DNA from 4 places in the Streptomyces sp. NPDC002055 genome. Region 1 is predicted to be linked to each of the others. Evidence: riboswitches for the same ligand, from Rfam matches in the RefSeq annotation. Region 1 holds a riboswitch; each other region holds the start of a gene.
The links. Region 1 has a riboswitch for cyclic di-AMP ahead of ABT112_RS20000 (transglycosylase family protein). Riboswitches for the same ligand answer to the same signal wherever they lie in the genome.

Region 1 (3,189 bases):
GCCCACGGTGCGGGGCGGCAGGGTGACGGTGCTGCCGGCGGCCTGCCGGAGCCAGCGGACGATGGTCCCGACGGCGTCCTCGTCCAGCTGCGCGAGATCGTGGATGACCCGCAGGTCGTCGGGGTGCGGCGGGACGGCGGCCCGGGTGAGTTCGGCGTGCAGCATGAGCCGCAGCCCGTCGGCCGGCGTCAGATGGCCGCCGATCCGGGCCGGGTCCGGGGCGTCGGGCCGCGGGGGGAGCTCCATCGTGACTGCCGTCGGATCGGCCATGGTCGGTGCCTTCCTTCAATTCCCCATCGGTCAGGGGGAAATCATGGTCTCCCGTTCCGACGGCCGGTTTCTCCCTCCGGTTGCGGATCGGCCTCCGGGATCACCCGTCCGGCCGCACGGCGGGGCCGTTTCCCCGCCCCCGGACACCCCCGCGGTCACGGTCTCGGCCGGCTCGGCCGGGCGGGGGACGGCGCGGCGCGCGGACGGGCCGCGCCGAAGCGGCGCACACAACGGACGAGGCGCCCGCCCCCGTGCAGCGGGGACGGGCGCCTCGGTCCGTCGGTGAGGCCGGTCGGTCACCCCGGGCCTCGGTGCCACGCGCCGGGCCGGCGCGTGGGCTCAGATGCTGACGCCGTGCTCGCGCAGGTAGGCGACCGGGTCGATGTCCGAGCCGTAGTCCGGACCGGTGCGGACCTCGAAGTGGAGGTGCGGGCCGGAGGAGTTGCCGGTCGAGCCGGACAGGCCGATCTGCTGACCGCCGGTGACCGACTGGCCGGCCGACACGGACAGCGAGGACAGGTGGGCGTACTGGCTGAACTTGCCGTCGGCGTGGCGGATGACGACCTGGTTGCCGTAGGAACCGCCCCAGCCCGCGGAGACGACCTCGCCCGCACCGATGGCCTTCACCGTGGTGCCGGTGGGCACGGGGAAGTCGGTGCCGGTGTGGTAGCCGCTGGACCAGCTGGCACCGGACTGGTGGTACGGGGTGCCCACGGAGAGGTCGTCGACGGGGGCGGTGAAGCCGTCGGCGGACTTCTGCGCGGCGGCCTTGGCCGGGGCGGCCTGCTGCTTCGGCTCGGCCTTCGCGGCGGGCTTCGGCGCGGCCTTGTGCTCGGCGGCCTGGTGGGCCTCGTGCTTCGGAGCCGGCCGCTCGGACTCGCGCTCGGGGGCGTCGTGCTTCGGGGCGCCCTTCTCCTTGCCGCCCAGGGTGAGCTTCTGGCCCGGGAGGATCAGGTTCGGGTCGCCGCCGACGACCTCGCGGTTGCCCTCGTAGACCCGGTGCCAGCCGCCCTTGACGTCGTGGGTCGTGGCGATCTTGTACAGGGTGTCGCCGCGGACGACGGTGTACGAGCGGGTCTCGGACCCGGCGCCGGCCTTGCGCTCGGCCGGCTTGCCCTTCTCGCCCTGGGGCTTCGGGGCGGACTCGGCCGGGGCGGCCTTCCCGCCGTCGGGGCTGATCTGCGGGGCGGCGCCGCCCTGGGTCAGCCCGGCCTTGCCGGAGCAGACCGGCCAGGCGCCGGGGCCCTGGCCGTCGAGGACCTTCTCGGCGACGGCGATCTGCTGGTCCTTGGTCGCCTGGTCGGCGCGCGCGGCGTAGTCGCCGCCACCGAAGGCCTGCCAGGTGTCGTTGGTGAACTGCAGGCCACCGTAGAAGCCGTTACCGGTGTTGATGCTCCAGTCGCCGCCGCTCTCGCACTCCGCGACCTTGTCCCAGGTGTCGACGGAAGCGGCCTGCGCCGAGCCGGCACCGATGAGCGGTAGGGCGATTCCGGCACTACCGGCAGCGGCGATGAGAGAAGCTCGGGAAATACGGCCGGGGCTGTACCGGCGGTGACGTCCGCGTGCAGACATAGGGGTATTCCTCTCCTACGCCTGCGAGGTGAGCTGTCGGGTTCGGGCTGGAGTTGCCCGGCCGCGCCCTGAGCAGCGTCGTGCGCTGCGGCGCGTCTTCACCCCAAGCCGTTCCTCGCCTGTTGCGCGGTCCGGCACCTACCTGGTTCCCCCGCTCCTGCCGTGGTGCGTTGGTTGTTTCCTCTCCACCGGCGGCAGGACTCGGCGCTCCGACAGAGTACGGCCCGCCCTTTCATGGGCAGGCAGCGGTAAAAGTAAGCGCACCGAATTCTTTCCGACAAGTGGCGAGTATTCCCCGGAATCACCTTTCGGTAGATCCACTCGGGACAGGGTCACACTGAGCTCCGGATCTTGATCCGAGAGCGATTCGCATTACTACTGAACGACTCTCACGTTCGGCGGGCGGTAACCGAGTTGCCCGGATTCACGCTTTTCGCGTGGGCGGCATCACACCCCGGAAATATCTTTGTGAAATGGGTCACCACGGAGCCAATTGTCCGACTTTGAGGTGCATTTCGACTTTGCCTCGATGAAGGAGGATTGATGTCTATTTGCCGTATACATCCCGCAGCTCGGCACTCGCACCCCGAACCACTCCCCTCAGGGGGCATATCCGGCGAAACGGATGATTCGCTGCCCCGCCCACCGCGGTGGCAACCCCGGCGGGGGCCTCTCCCCCGGTTATCGTGTGGTTCTTGATCGCGGACGTGCGGAGTCAGTGTGCAGAGAGCGGAAGAGCTGATCGACACCTCGCCGCCGGTGCGGCACGCCTCCGGCGCGACCGCGCTGCTCCGGGGGCGCAACCGTTCCGCGACTCCCCTGATCGCCACGGCCGCAGTCGCGCTGGCCGTGGCGGCGGCGCTGGTCCTGGGCGGCGGGAGCCTGCTCGCCCACCCCGGCGTCCAGGCCTGGCGGACGGTCTGTGTGGCCATCGTGATCCAGGCCCTTCCGTTCCTGCTGCTGGGCACGGCCGTGTCCGGCGCCATCAACGCCTTCGTGCCCGCCGACGCGTTCAGCAGGCTGCTCCCGAGGAAGCCGGCCCTCGCCGTCCCCGTCGCCGGCGCCGCCGGGGTGGTGCTGCCGGGGTGCGAATGCGCCTCCGTGCCGGTGGCCGGAAGCCTGATCCGGCGCGGCGTCGCCCCGGCCGCCGCCCTGACGTTCCTGCTCTCGGCTCCCGCCGTGAACCCCGTGGTCCTCACCGCCACGGCCGTGGCCTTCCCCGGGAACCCCGGCATGGTGGCCGCCCGGCTCGTCGCCTCGCTCCTCACCTCGGTGATCATGGGATGGCTGTGGATCCGGCTCGGCCGCGCGGAATGGCTGCGCCTGCCGGCCCGGGGCGGCGGCCAC
Region 2 (3,189 bases), on a different contig from region 1:
TCGCCGTCTACGGGATGTTCATGGTGCCGGTGTTCGGGCTGCTGACCTGGCTGGTGATCTGGTCGCGCAGCAGCGAGCTCAGGACGGTCCGCAGCCATCTGCCGGCCTATGTGGCGGCGGGCTGGCTGGCGCCGGCCGAGCCGCACGCGCTGTCCTCCATGAAGGCGCGGTCGATCGCCCGTACCGTGGCGCGCCGTACCCACGGCGCGGCCGGACGCCGCATGGTCGTCGAGTACCAGGTCTGCGCGACGGCCCTGGCGTTCCTGCGGCAGCGCGCCCACCGGGGAGCGGCGGGCACGGACTTCGTCGCCCGGGAACAGGAGCTGCTGCACCACCTCTGGCAGCGCAAGGACATGGCGCAGCCCGCGCTGGCCCACGCGGCCCGTATGACGGCACCGGCCTGGACCGGGCCGCAGCAGTGGACTCCGCCGCCGCCCGGGTACGGCTACGTGCCGCCGGGCGGGCCGCAGCCGTCCGGCCGGCCGTATCCGCCGCAGGGCCAGGGGTACGGGCAGGGCCAGGGATACGGGCAGGCCGCCGGTCCGTACGGGCCGCCGCACGGGCCCGGCACCCGCCCGTACGGCCCCTGAGGGCCGGTCGCGGCCCCGGGGTACGGAGCCGTAACAGGCCGACAGCCCTGGTGTCGGGGGGACGTCACCAGGGCTGTCGGAGGATGCGGCGGCGGGCGCCGGTGGGAAGGAGCTGCCGTCAGATGGAGAGGCCGCGGTCCCGCAGCCAGGAGGCCGGGTCGATCGGCGAGCCGCCGTCGGGACGGACCTCGAGGTGGAGGTGGGGGCCGGTGACGTTGCCGGTGGCGCCGACGCGGCCGATGGTCTCGCCCGTGGTCACCTTGCCGGAGGTCTTCGTCATCGAGGAGAGGTGGCAGTACCAGACCTCGGTGCCGTCGTCGAGGGTGAGCACGATCCGGTAGCCGTACGCCCCGGCCCAGCCGGCCTGGGTGATGGTGCCGCCGTGGACCGCCTTGGCCGGGGTGCCGGTGGGGGCCGCGAAGTCCTGGCCGGTGTGGTCGTTGGACCAGAGGTCGCCGGCCTGCCCGAAGCTGGAGGTGAGGGTGTAGGAGGAGACCGGGACGGTGAACTCCTTGGCGAGCTTCGCCACCCGCTCGGCCTCGGCCTTCTTGCGCGCCGCCTCCTCCGCCGCCTTCTTCTTCGCGGCGGCGGCCTCGGCCTGCTTCCGCTCGGCCTGCTCGGCGGCCTTCTCCGCGGCGGCCTTCTCGGCGGCCTCGCGCTCGGCCTTCTCGGCGGCGCTCTGCTGCTGCTCGGCCTGGCGCATGATGCGGGCGCGCAGCGCCTCGCCCGCGCCGGTGCCGTCGGCGGCCTCGTCGGCGGTGAGCCCGGCGTCGCTCAGCGGGGCGGCGGAGGCGACGGCGACCGGGGCCTGTTCCGCGTCGTCCGCGACCAGGGAGCCGATGCCGGGCAGGGAGGCGGCGTCGGGAAGCTTCTCCGAGACGGTGGAGAGGTCCGGCATGGAGATGGAGACCGGCGGCTTCTCCTGCGCACTGGCCATGCCGCCCGCGCCGACGGCGGCGAAGACGCCCACGCCGAGGACGGCGCCGCTGCGGGCCATGCCGCCGCCGCGCTGCTTGACGACGCGGTGCCGGCCGCGCACGGGGGCGACGGATTCCTCGGTCGGGTTCCACTCACCCGCTGCGGCCGGGGGTTCCTCACCGAATCCGGGATCGAAACTCTGGGGTGTGTACGGGGATTCGGGGGCAGGCCTGTTGGACGCCACGCGGGCGCACTCCTTTCCTTCCTTCTCGCCTACCGGGTTAGCTGACGGGTTCGGAGCAGGAAGGTCTCCTACGGACCCCTCTGGGAGAGACGCCCGATTCACCCCAAGGTGTTGGTTCCCCGGTTCCCTGGGTGCAGGTGGTGCTGGTGTGTCCGGTGATGCAGGCCCTGCGGGGTGGTGCTGTGCGTTCGGGATTCGGCGACGGCGCACGGTGCCGTCTCTTGTGACGGCTGGGACGACCGCGCTGCGTTATCGAACGTTAATAGGGCCGGGGCCGGAATCCAAGCGGTTCTCGTTGATCGTTAACAGATTGGGGCGGGATCAATCCGGACATGTGCCGCCCAATGGGGGCGAGTTGAGCGGACCCGTGAAACACGTTCCGGCTGATCGTGCGTCACTTGTTATGCGAAGTGATGCATTCCGGTCACGGACCGTAGGGCGCCGGGGCGGCGGCCCGGCCCTCGCCCGAGCCGCGGGTCAGCCCCACGGTCCGCCGGCGCTCCGGCTGCCGCCGCCCCGGCCGGCTGACCGCCAGCAGCGCCATGTCGTCCGCCGGCTCGCCCCCGGTGTGCCGGGCCACGTCCTCGACGAGCGCGTCGAGGAGGGCGTCGGGCCCGGGGAACAGCCGGCCGTCGAGCCGCTTCGCCGGGTCGTAGAAGACCCCCTTCTCGTCCCGGGCCTCGGTCACCCCGTCGGTGAACAGCAGCAGGGTCGACCCGCGCGGGAAGTCGAAGGTGTCCACCTGCTCCGGCCAGGCCCCCAGATCCCCCATCCCGAGCGGGAGCGAGGCCACCACCGGCTCGACCCCGCACACCGAGCCGTCGGCGGAGAGCAGCAGCGGCGCCGGATGGCCGCGGTTGAGGACGCGCAGCGTGCCCTCGGGCGGCGCCCCGTCGGTGACGGAGGGGCGCGCGGCGCCCACCTCCGCCAGCACCGCGGTGGTGAAGCCCTCGAACCGGTCCAGGTCCTCGCCCCGCGCCTCGCGGGCCAGCGCCCGCTCCAGCCGGGCGGCGACCTGTACCAGATCCGGTTCCTCCTCGGCCGCCTCCCGGAAGGCGCCGATGACCACGGCGACCGCCGCGACGGCCCCCAGCCCCTTCCCCCGGACGTCGCCCACGATCAGGCGGACCCCGTGCGGGGTCTGCTGCACCGCGTACAGGTCCCCGCCGATCCGGGCGTCGGCCAGCGCCGCCTCGTACCGGGCGGCGACCTGGAAACCGCCGATGCGCTCGTCGGGCGTCGGCAGGACGGCGAGCTGGACGGCCTCGGCGATGCTGCGGGCCGACGCCAGCTGCCGGTCGCCGCGCCGCACCACGCGGTTGATGAACAGCGCGAGCAGGGCGACGGTCAGCACGGTGACCAGCTCCGTCACCGATTCGATGGCGCCCACGTCGCCGTTGTAGACGTGCAGGGCGACGACCGCTCCCCCGGCGGCGA
Region 3 (3,189 bases), on a different contig from region 1:
CCTCCTCGAACTGGAGGATGTTGCGGATGGTGGCGCCGCGGAAGGCGTAGATCGACTGGTCGGCGTCGCCCACCACGCACAGCTCGGCCACGTCCTGGCCCGGCACGGTCTCCCCGGTGCCGACCAGCTCGCGCACCAGCGTGTACTGGGCGTGGTTGGTGTCCTGGTACTCGTCGACGAGGACGTGCCGGAAGCGCCGCCGGTAGTGCTCGGCGACGTCCGGGAAGGCCTGGAGCAGGTGGACCGTGGTCATGATGATGTCGTCGAAGTCGAGGGCGTTGGCCTCGCGCAGCCTCGACTGGTACATCGCGTAGGCCTGGGCGAGCGTCTTCTCGAAGCCTCCCCCAGTCTCCGACTGGGAGGTGCCCCCAGACGCCTGCCCGGCGAAGGTCTCCTCGTCGATGAGCTCGTTCTTGAGGTTGGAGATCTTCGCGCTGAACGACTTGGGCGGGTACCGCTTGGGGTCCAGGTCGAGATCCCGGCAGACCAGCGACATCAGGCGCTTGGAGTCCGCGGCGTCGTAGATCGAGAAGCTGGAGGTGAAGCCGAGCTTCTTGCTCTCCCGGCGCAGGATGCGGACGCAGGCGCTGTGGAAGGTGGACACCCACATGGCGTTCGCCCGGGGGCCGACGAGCTCCTCGACGCGCTCCTTCATCTCCCCGGCGGCCTTGTTGGTGAAGGTGATCGCGAGGATCTGGCCGGGGTGGACGTGGCGCGCGCCCAGGAGGTGGGCGATGCGGTGGGTGAGCACCCGGGTCTTGCCCGAGCCGGCGCCGGCGACGATGAGCAGCGGCGATCCGGTGTGGACGACGGCGGCGCGCTGCTGTTCGTTCAGGCCCTCGAGCAGCGCGGCCGGGTCGATGGCAGGCCTCGGCGCGCCGTCGCGGTAGTACGCGTCCCGCTGGACGGGGTGGTCGAAGCGCCCCTCGAAGAGGTCGTGGGGGACCTCTTCCCGCGGGTGCGCGGACTCCTCGGGCGGCGGCGGGGGCTCCTCGCCCGAGTGCTCGAGGTCCGCCAGGAAGCTGTCGTCAAAGAGGCTGCTCATCGCCCACCGAGTCTAGGCCGCCGGACCGACAGCCCACACCGGTTCCCGCGTCCGGGCGGCGGCGACCGTCCCGTTCCGGCCGCCGCCGGTCCGCCGGCGGGCAAGGTACAGGCCGTGGGGCCCGGCCGGCAGGAGGCCGGGGGCGGCATGATCGAGCTCACACCTCAGGTCACGAAAAGGTTTCGGGCATATCGAACACCAGCCTTCACAGCACCCCCACACATTGGCTACCGTGCTCGCTCAGGCGGCTCGCACCACCCGCCGACGACCGCGTCGGCACGGGCGGCCTCCGCCGAGTCCGGCCCTGCCTCAGGCACCCGGAGCCGGGGACCCACAAAGCAACAATGGGGTGAATCGGCCCTCCGCACGCGGATCGAACGCCGTGCACGGGCCGTAGGGCAGCCTTCCGATCCGCCCGAACCCGACAGCTAACCCGGTAGGCGGTCCACGGAAGGAGACGCGCGCCTTGGCGTCGCACCGCAAACCGCGGACCAGCATTCTCGCCTCCCCCAGCTCCGCCCGCGCGGCCGTCGGCCTCACCACCGCGGCGGTGGCGTCCGCGACGCTGCTGTCGCAGAGCGCCCAGGCCGCGCCGGACGAGCCGCCGCAGAGTATCGAAGAGGTCCAGAAGAAGGTCGACGACCTGTACCGCCAGGCCGAGTCGTCCACCCAGGAGTACAACCAGGCCAAGGAGCGCACCGACGCCCAGCGTTCCCGCACCGACCGGCTGGTCGACGACGTCGCGAAGCGGACGGAGCGGCTGAACGAGTCCCGGCGCAAGCTCGGCGGCCTCGCCGCGGCCCAGTACCGCGAGGGCGGGATGGCCCCGACCGCAACGCTGATGCTCTCGGAGCAGCCGCAGGACTACTTCGACCAGAACCACCTGATGGACCGGATGACCCAGCGGCAGCAGCGGGCCGTCTCGGACTTCCAGGAGGAGCAGGAGGAGGCGTCCGAGCAGCGGGGCAGGGCCACCCGGAGCCTGGAGTCGCTCACCGATTCGCAGGACCGGCTGCGGGCCAGCAAGCGGACCGTGCAGCGCAAGCTCGCCGAGGCCCGCGATCTGCTGTCGGACCTCACCGCCGAGGAGAAGGCCCGGCTGGCGGCGATCGAGCGCCGGAAGCAGGAGGAGGCCCAGCGCAAGGCGGAGGAGCTGGCCCGGGAGCAGGCCGAGAAGCAGCGCCGGGAGGAAGCCGAGCGGGGCGACAGCGCGGGCCCTTCCACCGGCACCGGCACCGGCCAGGACTCGGACTCCGGCACCGCCTCGGCCAAGGCCGCCCAGGCGCTGGCCTTCGCGAAGGCACAGATAGGCAAGCCGTACGTCTGGGGCGCCAGCGGCCCGAACTCCTTCGACTGCTCGGGGCTCACCCAGGCCGCGTGGAAGAGCGCCGGGGTCTCCCTGCCGCGCACCACGTGGGACCAGGTGAAGGTCGGCACCCGGGTCGCCACCGAGGATCTCAAGCCGGGTGACCTGGTGTTCTTCTACGACGACATCAGCCACGTCGGGATCTACGCGGGCAACGGCCAGATGGTCCACGCCCCGAAGCCGGGCGCCAACGTCCGCACCGAGGCGATCACCTACATGCCGATCTACGGCAGCGTCCGCCCCTCGTAGCCGGCCGACAACGCGGAGTGCGCCCCACCGGACCGCCGGTGGGGCGCACTGCGTTCGGGGGGCCATTGAAGGGGCGGATCGGGGCCGAGTATCGCTTCCGGCCGGCCGGGGCCGCCCCCTTCCGGGACTCCGGGGCTACGTCCGGGCCGGGACTGCGGGGGTACGTCCCGGGCCGGGACTGCGGGGCTATGTCCAGAGCACCGCGATGAACACATTGGCGACCGTCAGCAGGCCGACCGCGGCGAAGGCGCCCTTCTCGACCTTCTCCTCGTCCCGCTTCACATAGACCAGGGCGAGGATGACGACCAGCAGGGCGAGCTTCACGCCGAGCTTGACGGTGTTCGGGGTCTGGTCGTCGGCCTGGTTCAGGCCGACCAGCGCGACGCCGGTGACGAGCATGGTCAGCGCGCCGTGCAGCATCCCGGGGACGAACCGCGCCGTGCCCTGGCCCATCGCCTTCATCTGGGTGAGGAATCCGCCGAGCAGCGAGGCGATGCCGATGATGTGCAGGCCGACGAAGACATTGATC
Region 4 (3,189 bases), on a different contig from region 1:
ATGACGGGGTTGTTCTTGCCCCGGCGCGCGAGCACCTCGATGGTCTGCTCGATCTCCTCGTCGCGTCCGATCACCGGGTCGATCCGGCCCTCGGCGGCGAGCTCGGTGAGATCCCGGCCGTACTTGTCGAGGTTCGGGGTGTTCCGCTCCTCCGGTCCGGGGCGCGGCCCGGGCGTACCGGGCGCGCCCGTGAAGCCGTCCCGGGACCCGGCGGGCGGCGAGAAGTGCGCGGCGTTGAGGATCTGGCCGGCCGTGGAGTCGCGGTTCGCGGCCAGCGCCACGAGCATGTGCTCCGGACCGATGTACGAAGCACCGGTGGAGCGCGCGATCTCATGGGCGTCGAGCAGGGCGCGCTTGACCGCCGGGGTGACGGCGATCGAGGTGCGCGGCGGGCCGTTCCCGGCCTGCTGGTCGATCTCCGCGGCGAGCGCGTCCGGGTCCGCGCCGGCCCGGGTGACCATGCCGCGGGTCGGCTCGGTGGAGAGCGCGGCCCGCAACAGGTGCTCGGTGTCGAGATCGGAGCTGCCGTGCCGGGCGGCGTAGGTGGCCGCGGCGGAGACGAGCTGCCGCGCGGGGCCGCTCATCATGCGGCTGAAGTCGATGCGCCGCGCGTCCGGCGGCTGCCCGGGCTGGCCGCCGCCGAGAAAGTGCGAGAAGAAGTCTCCGAGGGGGTCCGGGCCGTGGTCCTCGGGACCCTGCTGGCCGTCGGTCATGGGTATCCGTCCCCGTGGTCCGGCCGGACCGGGCCACGCCTGTCTCGGTGCGCGTGCGGCGGTCGGACACGGTCCCGCAGGCCCGGCGTACAACGGACCGCCGTAACCCCACCTGCCCCAATTTAGACGATATGGAGGGAGTGTGCCGGGCCCGGGCGGAGGCGGTGCCCCGGGCCCGGCCGGCAGCCGGAATGACTCACTCCGGCGCTCTCGGTCGTGGCCGACCCCGTAGTCGCGGTCGGCGGGGAGGCGCGGCGGCCGTCCCGCGCAGGGCCCGGCCTGGCCCCGTCCGTATCGTGCGGCCGGTGCGGCGCGGGTTCCGGAGCGAGTGGGTCCGGCACATCGCGCCCTCCGGCCGGCTCCCCTCCGCGCGGTGCCCGGCACCCTCCGGGCTGCCCGGAAGGTGACCCCTCCGGGCATCGGCGCAACCTGCATGAGCACCCACCTGTCACACCGTCAACTCCACTGCGCAGAAGCGGAATTGGGGATACCGGGAGCGCTGCGAAGTGGCGGCTGACGATGCCCAACTTCACGCTGCTCAAAGCCCGTTACCGGAGGTATTCACACCGCCCGGCGGGCCCGGATCGCCCAATCGGATGAGAGTGAAGAAGTTCACAGAAGGCCATTTCGGCTCTGAATTACGGTGGTTGATGACGCAGGATCCATAACCGACAACAAGCCCCCGCCAACCGAGGCGGGGCGATCCGGATGGACGCCGAGTCCTGCCGCCGTCCGGATGTACCGCGAACACCCAACTTCGGCAGGAGCGGGAGACCCAAGTACGACCGAGCCATGAAGGTGATGGCTCTTGGGGTGAAGCCACGTCATGTGGCCGGGCAACTTCGCCGGCCCGAACCCGACAGGTCATCTTTCGCAGGCGGATGACGAAGGGCTTCCGCATGTCTGCGCGTACACGCATTCCTGCGCTCATATCCCGTGCCGGAACCACCTCGGTTCTCACGGCCGCCGCTCTCGCCGGCTCGACGCTGATACCCGCTGCCGCGCCCACCGCGGAAGCGGCCACGCCGGCCGGCAAGGCCCTGAGGATCGCGGCCTCCAAGAAGGGATCCCCCTACCGCTACGGTGCGGTGGGCCCGCACCGGTTCGACTGCTCCGGTCTCACGCTGTACTCGTTCAAGCGGGTGGGCAAGAAGCTGCCTCGCACGGCGGCTGCCCAGTACAACAAGACCCGCCATGTCTCGGTGCGCTCCCGGAAGGCGGGTGACCTGGTCTTCTTCCACTCGGGTGGCGGTGTCTACCACGTGGGCATCTACGCGGGGAAGGGCAAGATCTGGCATTCGCCGAAGCCCGGGAGGACGGTGCGCAAGGAGCGGATCTGGACCCGCAGCGTCTGGTACGGGCGGGTCAAGTAGGGCCGCCCCCGCCGCTCGGCCTGACCGGCTGAGGGGGTCCGGCCTGCCGTGCCGGCCGGAGCGCCGTGCCGTCGCAGGCCGAGGTGGTGGGGCCGGGTCCAGGGGATGGGCCCGGCGTCGCCACCGGCCATGCGGCGGCAGGCGTCGCGGATGGTCCCGTCGCGGGCCGGAGAGGGAAATTCCGCTAGTCCCGGATACTCCGTTCCGTTTCCCCGATCGGACCGTGATCGGGCCGTACGCGTCCCGGTATCGCGCCCCGTACGGATATCCCGTCGCCAATTCCGGGCGGGGTGATGCACGGGACACCGGCCATGACCGACCCGGAGAAGTGGTCGTGGCCGGTGTTTTCGCCCCTGCATTCCGGACCGGCGCAGCCGCCGGTCATTCGTGCCGTATCGCGGAGTGATCGAGTGATGACGGCGCGCGGTTTTCGCTTCGGATATGAGGTCACCGTGCGCCGGTGTTTTTCGATGCGTCACGCGGTGAAGTCCGGCTCACCCGCCGCAGCGGAACTCTGACCGGAAAGCGTCGGTTTCGGTGCGGCCGGCGGGCACTCTGTCGGAGCGTTGCCCGTCGAGCGGGATCGGTGTGCGGTGTGCGGTGTGCGGTGGGCGTGAACGGCGTCGGCCCGGACGGCCGTCCGGCCCGACCGGAATGTCGGCCTGCACGGAACCGGAGCCTCGGCGTTGGGCACCGCAATTGGTGCACAGCCAGCCGCCCTTGGGGCTCTGCTGCATCGGTGCACCGCACTGCGGGCACTGGTTGCGGATCTCCGCCGGATCGATCCTCACGGCAGCCTCCTGTCGCCTGTCGTCGTCCATCGGGTGAGAAGACGCTCCGTGGAGCCCGTAGGAAGTGCTGCCCCTCGATCGTGACGCGAACGCGGGCCGAGAAGGGGAACATCCGGCCGGGGAACGATCCCGCGCACGCTTTCGGCCACGTGCCGGTATCCGGCCGATGGGCCCCGCCCGCCCCGGGAGACGCGGTCTCAGCTCCCGGGCACAGGGGCCGAAGGGAGCGGAACGGCCAGCAGCTCCGCGACCCGTCGCGCCGTCGCGGCATCCCGCGCGGCGGTGAACGGGACGACGCCCTGCGCCATACGG

Region 2: linked by a shared signal. The riboswitch ahead of ABT112_RS32925 (M23 family metallopeptidase) and the one ahead of ABT112_RS20000 (transglycosylase family protein) in region 1 are both predicted to bind cyclic di-AMP.
Region 3: linked by a shared signal. The riboswitch ahead of ABT112_RS18005 (C40 family peptidase) and the one ahead of ABT112_RS20000 (transglycosylase family protein) in region 1 are both predicted to bind cyclic di-AMP.
Region 4: linked by a shared signal. The riboswitch ahead of ABT112_RS01105 (C40 family peptidase) and the one ahead of ABT112_RS20000 (transglycosylase family protein) in region 1 are both predicted to bind cyclic di-AMP.

The regions. Positions count from the first base shown of each region.
Region 1 is NZ_JBEOXS010000030.1:65,749-68,937, forward strand. Features, by position in the region: gene ABT112_RS19995 (hypothetical protein) at 1-270, opposite strand, end outside; gene ABT112_RS20000 (transglycosylase family protein) at 610-1,842, opposite strand; cyclic di-AMP (ydaO/yuaA leader) riboswitch at 1,848-1,989, opposite strand; gene ABT112_RS20005 (permease) at 2,686-3,189, shown strand, end outside.
Region 2 is NZ_JBEOXS010000093.1:14,971-18,159, reverse strand. Features, by position in the region: gene ABT112_RS32930 (PrsW family intramembrane metalloprotease) at 1-590, shown strand, start outside; gene ABT112_RS32925 (M23 family metallopeptidase) at 709-1,752, opposite strand; cyclic di-AMP (ydaO/yuaA leader) riboswitch at 1,764-1,905, opposite strand; gene ABT112_RS32920 (PP2C family protein-serine/threonine phosphatase) at 2,177-3,189, opposite strand, start outside.
Region 3 is NZ_JBEOXS010000026.1:44,204-47,392, forward strand. Features, by position in the region: gene pcrA (DNA helicase PcrA) at 1-1,045, opposite strand, end outside; cyclic di-AMP (ydaO/yuaA leader) riboswitch at 1,326-1,503, shown strand; gene ABT112_RS18005 (C40 family peptidase) at 1,512-2,660, shown strand; gene ABT112_RS18010 (hypothetical protein) at 2,847-3,189, opposite strand, start outside.
Region 4 is NZ_JBEOXS010000001.1:244,523-247,711, forward strand. Features, by position in the region: gene ABT112_RS01100 (ATP-dependent Clp protease ATP-binding subunit) at 1-713, opposite strand, end outside; cyclic di-AMP (ydaO/yuaA leader) riboswitch at 1,452-1,608, shown strand; gene ABT112_RS01105 (C40 family peptidase) at 1,613-2,086, shown strand; gene ABT112_RS01110 (hypothetical protein) at 2,398-2,604, shown strand; gene ABT112_RS01115 (inositol monophosphatase family protein) at 3,075-3,189, opposite strand, start outside.